2 regions of the Diaphorobacter sp. B2A2W2 genome follow, and region 1 is predicted to be linked to the other one. Evidence: riboswitches for the same ligand, from Rfam matches in the RefSeq annotation. Region 1 holds a riboswitch; the other holds the start of a gene.
The links. A riboswitch is a leader RNA that binds a small molecule or an ion and turns the genes downstream of it on or off. The one in region 1 is predicted to bind glycine.
Positions count from the first base shown of each region.

Region 2: linked by a shared signal. The riboswitch ahead of AC1PPL_RS12060 (D-amino acid dehydrogenase) and the one ahead of gcvT (glycine cleavage system aminomethyltransferase GcvT) in region 1 are both predicted to bind glycine.

Region 1 covers NZ_JBWZOR010000001.1:158,792-163,143, reverse strand. The annotation lists gene AC1PPL_RS00735 (TRAP transporter small permease) at 1-138, shown strand, start outside; gene AC1PPL_RS00730 (TRAP transporter large permease) at 221-1,498, shown strand; glycine riboswitch at 1,505-1,597, shown strand; glycine riboswitch at 1,617-1,731, shown strand; gene gcvT (glycine cleavage system aminomethyltransferase GcvT) at 1,776-2,906, shown strand; gene gcvH (glycine cleavage system protein GcvH) at 3,010-3,384, shown strand; gene gcvP (aminomethyl-transferring glycine dehydrogenase) at 3,453-4,352, shown strand, end outside.
Region 2 covers NZ_JBWZOR010000006.1:105,833-110,184, reverse strand. The annotation lists gene AC1PPL_RS12065 (FIST signal transduction protein) at 15-1,280, shown strand; gene AC1PPL_RS12060 (D-amino acid dehydrogenase) at 1,352-2,662, opposite strand; glycine riboswitch at 2,756-2,867, opposite strand; gene AC1PPL_RS12055 (peroxidase-related enzyme) at 3,039-4,148, opposite strand; gene AC1PPL_RS12050 (NAD(P)-binding domain-containing protein) at 4,145-4,352, opposite strand, start outside.

The DNA.
Region 1 (4,352 bases):
CAGTCGATGGCAGGGCTGGAGTCGGTGTCCATGTTCTGGGCCTATCTGGCCATGCCCGTGGGTGGGCTGTTCAGCATCCTCGGCATCGTGGGCAATCTGATCGACCCGCAGCGCCATGAACTGGAGACTGCCCAATGAGCGCCGCGCAGAGCCGCCTCAAACAAGCGAGCGGCCCCCTCGGGGGGCGGCGGGTACATGAAATGACGCGCGTGGGGGCCCTATGACCACGGTCATGATCTCCACCATGGTGCTGTGCTTCGCGCTCACCATCTCCGTGGCCGTCTCCATCGGGCTGGCCTCCATCCTGGGCATCCAGGTGGCGAACGCCAACATGCTGATTTCCGTGAAGGAGATGTTCGCCTCCATCAACAAGTTTCCGCTCGCAGCCATTCCGTTCTTCATCCTGGCGGGCAACCTCATGGAGACCGGCGGTATTTCGCGCCGGCTCGTGGAGTTTGCCAAGAGCATCGTGGGCGGCGTGCAGGGCGGCCTGCCCATGACCTGCGTGCTCACCTGCATGATCTTCGCGGCCGTCTCAGGGTCATCGGTGGCGACCACGTTCGCCATCGGCGCCATCCTGATTCCTGCGCTCATCAAGCATGGCTACCCCACTAGCTACGCGGCCGCGCTGCAAGCCACCAGTGCCGAGCTGGGTGTGATCATCCCGCCGTCCATCCCCATGATCCTGTACGGCGTGGCGGCCGAGGTGTCGATTGGCGAGCTGTTCATCGCCGGCTTCGGCCCCGGCATCCTCATCAGCGGTGCGCTGATGTTGTTCGTCTGGGTGTATTGCAAGTACAAGGGCTGGGGCAAGCATGACGGCGACGGACGCATGCCCTTCGGCCGCGCGCTGCTGCAGGCGGGCTGGGCACTGCTGATGCCAGTCATCATCCTGGGCGGCATCTACGGCGGCGTGTTCACGCCCACCGAGGCCTCTGCCGTGGCCGTGTTCTACGCGCTGGTGGTGGGCATGCTGATCTACCGCGAGATCCGCATCGCGGACCTGTTCGCCATCCTGCGCAAATCGGCCATCTCGTCGGCGGTGATCATGTTCATCATTGCCAATGCGGGCCTGTTTGCCTTCCTCATCACGCGCGCTGGCGTGCCGGACGCCATCGGCCGCTGGCTGCAGGAGGTGCTGCAGTCGCCCGCGCTGTTCCTGCTGGGCGTGAATGCCGCGCTGTTCGTGATCGGCATGTTCATCGAGACCAGCGCCGCCATCATCGTGCTGGCGCCGATCCTGGCGCCGGTGGCCCAGCACTTCGGCGTGGACCCGGTGCACTTCGGGCTGATCATGGTGGTGAACCTGGCGCTGGGCATGATCACGCCGCCCTTTGGCGTGAACCTGTTCGCGGCATGCACGGTGGCGCGCATCTCCCTGGATCGTATCGTCGCCCACCTGTTGCCGTTCGTGGGCGTGGTCCTGCTGTGCCTCCTGGTCATCACCTACGTGCCATCGCTTTCACTGGCCCTGCGTGATCTCGTGTACGCAAAATAGATAGAATCCGTCCCGTCAGGAGAGAGTCCGCGCCCCCCAGGGCCGGGCCGCCGAAGGCGCAGGCAGCAGCCGAACGCTCAGGCAAAAGGACTGGCGACACGCCCGCAGGGATGCGGGTGTTTCCCTTGCTGGAGAGAGGCCGCAGCAGCATGCGGCCCACCGAAGGAGCAAGCCCCGTGACATGCCATGCAGGCGGGGTGAATCTCTCAGGTAAAGCGGACAGCGGGGCAAATCGGCGATCGAGAGATCGCTCCACCATTTGCCTTCGCCCATTGCCATGTCCGCCATGTCCGACCTGCTCACCACTCCCCTCAACGCCCTGCACATCGAACTGGGCGCCCGCATGGTGCCCTTCGCCGGCTACTCCATGCCCGTGCAATACCCCATGGGCCTGATGGCCGAGCACCACCACACGCGCACGGCGGCCGGCCTGTTTGACGTGTCGCACATGGGGCAGCTCAAGCTGTTCGGCCCTGACGCCGCAGCAGCATTCGAGACGCTGATGCCCGTGGACGTGGTCGACCTGCCCGTGGGCAAGCAGCGCTACGGCCTGCTCCTCAATGACGAGGGCGGCATCATCGACGACCTCATGTTCTTCCGCATGGCACAGGACGAGCTCTTCGTGATCGTCAACGGCGCCTGCAAGGTGGGCGACATTGCCCACATCCAGGCGCGCATCGGCCAACGCTGCCAGGTGATTCCCATGCCCGACCAGGCCCTGCTCGCGCTGCAGGGCCCACAGGCGGCTGCGGTGCTCGCGCGTCTGGCACCAGGCGTGGACAAACTGGTGTTCATGACCGGCGGGCATTTCGACATCGCCGGGGCGCTGTGCTTCGTGACGCGCAGCGGCTACACCGGCGAGGACGGCTTCGAGATCTCGGTGCCCGCCGCGCAGGCCGAGGCCTTGGCGCGCACGCTGCTGGCCCAGCCCGAGGTCAAGCCCATCGGCCTGGGTGCACGCAATTCGCTGCGCCTGGAAGCCGGCTTGTGCCTGTATGGCAACGACATCGACACCACCACCACCCCACCCGAAGCCGGCCTGAACTGGGCCATCCAGAAGGTGCGCCGTACAGGCGGCGCGCGCGCTGGCGGTTTTCCCGGTGCCGACAAGGTGCTGGCCCAGATCGACAGCCCGGCCACCCTCACGCGCAAGCGCGTGGGCCTGGTGGCGCTGGAGCGCGTGCCCGTGCGTGAGCACACCGAGTTGCAAAACGAGTCGGGCGAGCGCATCGGCGAAGTCACCAGCGGCCTGCTGGCCCCCACTGCCGACAAGCCCATCGCCCTGGCCTACGTAATGCCCGCCCATGCCGCCCCCGGCACCCGTGTGAACGCCATGGTGCGCGGCAAGGCCGTGCCCATGGAAGTGGCTGCCACGCCCTTTGTTCCCACACGCTACTACCGCGGCTGAATTCACCACGGCGAACTGCCACCGCGCCCAGGTCAGCCCGGCTACAGTGCGGGCTGACCACTCTCAAACCTTTTCCTTCCACCTCTTCTTCCCGGAGCCCCTCATGAGCATCCAGTTTTCCAAAGACCATGAATGGATCAACGCAGCCGACCCGGCCGCGGCCGTCGTCGGCATCACCGTCCACGCGCAGGATGCGTTGGGCGATGTGGTGTTCGTGGACCTGCCCGCGGTGGGCACCACCTTTGCCCAGGGCGACGTGGCCGGTGTGGTCGAGTCCGTCAAGGCCGCTGCCGATGTCTACATGCCCGTGTCCGGCGAAATCGTCGAGGTCAACGAGGCCTTGCGCGCCGACCCGTCCCTGGCCAACTCCGACCCGCTGGGCGCCGGCTGGTTCTTCAAGGTCAAGCTCAGCGACGCCGGCCAACTCGCCGGTCTGATGGACGAAACGGCCTATACCGCCTTCGCCCAGAACGCCTGATGCACCCGCGGCGCCGTGCACACGGCGCCGCCGCACCGCCCCATCGCTCTTGAGACTGGTCCCTCGCCATGCAGATGCCCTCCCCCCTGCCCCTGGCGGCGCTTGAAAACGCCGCTGAATTCCTGCCCCGCCACATTGGCATCGACGCCGCCGACGAAGCACACATGCTGTCGGTGATCGGCGAGGCTTCGCGCCGCGCGCTCATTGATTCCATCGTGCCGCGCTCCATCGCGCGCCAGCGCCCCATGGACCTGCCCGCGCCGGCCACCGAGGCCGCAGCGCTGGCTGAACTCCAGGCCATTGCGTCGAAGAACCGCATCCTCAAGAGCTTCATCGGCCAGGGCTACTACGGCACGCACACGCCGGGCGTCATCCTGCGCAACGTGCTGGAAAACCCTGCCTGGTACACGGCCTACACGCCCTACCAGGCCGAGATCTCCCAGGGCCGCATGGAGGCGCTGCTCAACTTCCAGACCATGGTGTGCGACCTCACGGCCATGCCCATCGCCAACGCCTCCATGCTCGACGAGGCCACCGCTGCCGCCGAGGCCATGACGCTGGCCAAGCGCTCGGTCAAGTCCAAGAGCGACGTCTTCATCGTGGCCGGCGATGCGCACCCGCAGACCATCGAAGTCATCCAGACCCGCGCCGCCCCCATCGGCATCACCGTGGTGGTGGCCAATTCCCAGGAGGAATGGCAGGCGGCCCTGGCCGGCGACTTCTTCGCCGCCCTCATCCAGTACCCTGCCAGCAGCGGCTGGGTGCAGGACTGGCAGGCCGACGTGGACGCCATCCACGCCAAGCAGGCCGCCGCCATCTTCGCTACCGACCTGCTGGCGCTCACGCTGCTCAAGGCCCCCGGCGAGTGGGACGCCGACATCGTGGTGGGCTCCACCCAGCGCTTTGGCATGCCCATGGGCGCCGGCGGACCGCACGCCGCCTTCATGGCCTGCCGCGACGAATTCAAG
Region 2 (4,352 bases), on a different contig from region 1:
CGCAGGGCTGACACATGAGACTCTTTCCCAACGCACACGCCACCCATCCGCAGTGGCACATGGCCGCGGTGCTGGTGCTGGCGCAACTGCGGGCGCAGATGGCGCTGCCCCAGTACGCCAGTGCACCCACGCTGGGGCTGCTCTACATCACCGACCACTACGCGGACGATGCCGCGGCCCTGCTGGACCTGCTGCGGCGCGAACTGCCGACGGTCACCGACTGGGCAGGCGCGGTCGGCGTGGGCGTGGCGGGCAACAACGTCGAATATTTCGATGAACCCGCGCTCTCGCTGATGCTGTGCGACCTGCCGCGCGCGCACTACCGTGTGTTCTCGGGCGTGGCGCCGCTGGCGCACGGCGATGCGGCCGGGGTGGGCTTTGCGGCCCACACGGCGCTGGTGCATGCGGACGGCCAGACCCCCGAACTGGCGGACCTGGTGGCCGAGATGGCGGGCCGCACCAGCAGCGGCTACCTGTTTGGCGGCGTGGTGGCCAGCCGCGGGGCGCAGGTGCAGCTGGCGCTGCCCGCCGGGGGCGAGGGCGACGGCGTGCTGCACGGCGGCCTGTCGGGCGTGGCCTTTGATGCGCAGGTGGAACTGGTCTCGCGCGTCACGCAGGGCTGCCAGCCCATCGGCGCGCAGGCGGCCATCACCGCCGCGCAGGACAACGTGGTGCTGGAGCTGGACGGCGAGCCCGCGCTGGACGTGCTGCTGGACACGCTGGGCGTGACGCTGCAGGGCGACGCCCAGGCCGCCCTGCGCGCCGTGCGCGCCACGCTGGCAGGGCTGGAGGACGCGGACGCACCGCAGCGCCAGCGCACGGGCCATTTCGGCGCCGACACGCGCGTGCGCCACATCGTCGGGCTGGACGCGACGCGCAGCGGCGTGGCGCTGGGTGACCATGTCGAGGTGGGCATGCGCCTGGCCTTCTGCCAGCGCAACGTCGGCGCGGCCCGTGCCGACCTGATGCGCATCTGCGCCGAGATCCGTGAGGAGCTATCGCCCCAACTCGAAGAGGCGCAGGCGCTGCCCGCCGCAGGCAGCGCGCCGCATGCCGAGCCGGCGGGCGGCCGACGCATTTGCGGTGCGCTGTATGTGAGTTGCTCGGGCCGCGGCGGGCCGCACTTCGGTGGGCCCAGCGCCGAGCTGCAGATCGTGCGCCATGCGCTGGGCGACGTGCCCCTGGCGGGCTTCTTCGCCGGCGGCGAAATCGCCGCGCACCGGCTCTATGGCTACACGGGCGTGCTGACGGTGTTCGTCGCACCGGACGGGGCTTTATAAGCCTTTTGGGCCTCTAGCGCCCGTCCATCAAGCGCAAACAGCTATGCAATGCATAGCACCGTGGCGCTTGCTCAAACGCCGATGACGGCGGGGCGGGGCGCCGCAGCAGGGCGCGGCAGGCCGCAGAACGCGAAGTCCAGCTCCGGCTCCAGCCCGCTCACGATGCGCGCGATGGACTTGCCCGAGCCGCAGGCGTGCGTCCAGCCCAGCGTGCCGTGGCCGGTGTTCAGGAACAGGTTGCCGTAGCGCGTCTTGCCGATCAGCGGCACGTTGCTCGGCGTGGCGGGGCGCAGGCCACTCCAGAACTGCGCCTGGCTCGCATCGCCCGCCCCGGGAAAGAGCTGCTCCACGCGCCGCACGATGGCTTCGCAGCGCACGGCGTTCAGTGCGCGCTCGTAGCCGTTGAGCTCGGCCGTCCCCGCGATGCGCAGCCGGTCGCCCTGGGCACTGGTGTAGCGCGAGAAGACCAGCTTGTACTCGTCGTCCGTCAGGCTCACCTGGTAGGCGGCGGCCGCGTCGCGCACCGGCAGCGTCACCGAATAGCCCTTGGCCGGGTAGATGGGCAGGCGCAGGCCCAGGGGCTGGGCCAGCAGCGGGGTGAATGCGCCCAGCGCCAGCACGTAGGCGTCGCCGCGCACGCGCTCGTAGCCGCCGGCCTCGTTGGTGATCTCCACATGGTCGATGGCGCCGCCCGCCGGGTGCAGCGCGGTGATGTGGCAACCCAGGCGGAATTGCACGCCCGCGGCCTGGGCCACGCTGGCCAGCGCGCGCGTGAACAGGTGGGCGTCGCCGGACTCGTCCTCCGCCGTGTAGGTGGCGCCCGCCAGCTGCGGGCGGACGTGGGCCAGGGCTGGCTCGATGCGCACGGCCTCGTCTGCGTCCACCACGCGGCGGTGGCAGCCCAGCGCACGCATCTGCTCGGCGGGCGCCAGCGCGGCGTCGAACTCCTGGGTGCTGGTGTAGAAGTGCAGGATGCCCTGCGTGCGCTGGTCGTACTGCAGGCCCGTGTCGGCGCGCAGTTGCTGCAGCGTGCTGCGGCTGTAGCTGCCCAGGCTCACGATCTGCTCGATGTTGTGGCGCGTGCGCGCGGGCGTGCATTCGCGCAGGAATTGCAGGCCCCAAAGCCACTGGCGCATGTCCGCGCGCAGGCGAAACAAGAGCGGCGCATCCTCTTTGCCCAGCCACTGCAGCACCTTGAGCGGCGCGCCGGGGTTGGCCCAGGGCTCGGCGTGGCTGACCGAGATCTGGCCGCCGTTGGCGAAGCTGGTTTCCGCACCGGGCACAGCCTGCCGGTCGATGACGGTGACCTCGTGGCCGAGTTGCTGGAGGAAGTACGCAGAGGTGGTGCCGACGACGCCGGCGCCGAGAACGATCACGCGCATGGTTTACAAGCCTTTTTCAAGGTTTGCGCAGGCAGGGCGCGCGCGAGCAGCTATTGAATGAATAGCGAACAGCGGGCGCGACATGGCCTGGCTGCCGCTCCCCCTGTCCTTGGTACCTGAGAGATTCATGCCGCGCGGGACCGTGCGCGGCACTTGCTCCTTCGGTGCGCCACGGCGGGCGTGGCGGCTCTCCAGACGGCTGTGTGGGTGTGCAGTACGGAACCTGAGCGTGTATGGGAGTTTGCGCCTTCGGTGAAACGGCACATGGCCGTTTGCTCTCCTGCGCCGGCCATCGTAGCTGCGCGGGCGCGATGGCCCCAGCGGGCTAACCCTCAGACCATGAACACGCTCTCAGGGTGGGGCGCTGGGCGCATGCTCAGGGGTAGACCGCTTCGCCCAGGTTGAGCATGAGGCGGTTGGCCCAGGCGAACAGCGCGGCGGCGTGCACCGTGTCCAGGATTTCCAGGTCGCTCAGGCCCGCGGCGCGCAGCGGCGCGAGGTGCTGCGGCCCGAATGCACCGGGCGCGCGCGTGAGCGCGGCGCTGGCCTGCGCCAGCGCGCGTTCGCGGGCGTTGGTGCCGGCGCTGTCGGGGTCGGTGAAGATCTGCGCGATCACGTCGTTGCGCTTGGCCAGCTGCTCGAAGCGCTGCGCATGCACCGACGCGCAGTACACGCAGCCGTTGATGCGCGAGACCACGGTGGTGGCCACCTCGCGCTCCGCGCGCGGCAGGCCGCCAGGCGCATACATGATGGCGTTGAACGCCTCCGAGCGCTCGGCGAGCACGCGGGGCTGGTGCGCCAGCACGAGGTAGAAGTCCGACGTGCGTGCCTTGGGGTGGCTTGCGTCCAGCACGGCGTTCTGCTCGGCGCTGGCGGTGGCGGGGTCCACCACGGGCAGCCAGGCCTTCCAGTCCAGCGTCTCGCTGGTGTAGCCGGCCAGGCGCAGCGGCTCGCCGGGCGGGGGTAGGTTGGCAGGGTGCACGAAGGGCGCGTCCGGCGTGGTGGGAGCGACCGCCGTGGCTGCGGTGCCCGCGGGGCCGAGGGCGGCCAGCGCCGCCACGCCGGCCACCAACCGCGCCTGGTAGGCCACGAAGCCGATGAGTTGCGCGAGCAGCACCACGTCCGGCGTGGCGAGGCCCGCCTGGGGCAGGGCGAGCAGGGCCGCGCGGTCGGCCGCAGCGGGCTGCGTGGCCAGCAGCTGCGTGAAATGCGTGATGGCTTGCCAGCGGGCATCCGCCGCGGGGGCGGGCAGGCCGGCCAGGCGCGCGCCGTAATAGTCGGCCAGCGTTGCCACGCCGCTGGCGGCCGCCACGGCCTGGGCCACGGACAGGCGCTCGGCCAGCGCCAGGCCCCCGGGCAGTGCTGGCGCGAGCAGCAGGTCTTCGCAGGCCTGGGTGGCGGTGATGGCCTTGGCGCGCTGTTGGCGCGCGGCCTGGGCATGGGGGGCATGGCCCAGGCGGGCGAGTTGGTCGATGGTGTCGGTCATGGCGAAGGCAGGATGCGTTGGGAGGTGTCGGCGGGCGTCCATTCGTCGCCCAGCAGTTCCGGCTCGGCATAGGCCTGCAGCGCGGCGAAGTGGTGCTCCACGTCCTCGCGGTACAGCAGGCCGGCGATGCCGCTGGCCAGGCGCCGTGCACCGTCGCTGATGGCGGGGATGTCGCCCGACACCGTGCCGTGTGACAGCGCCGCC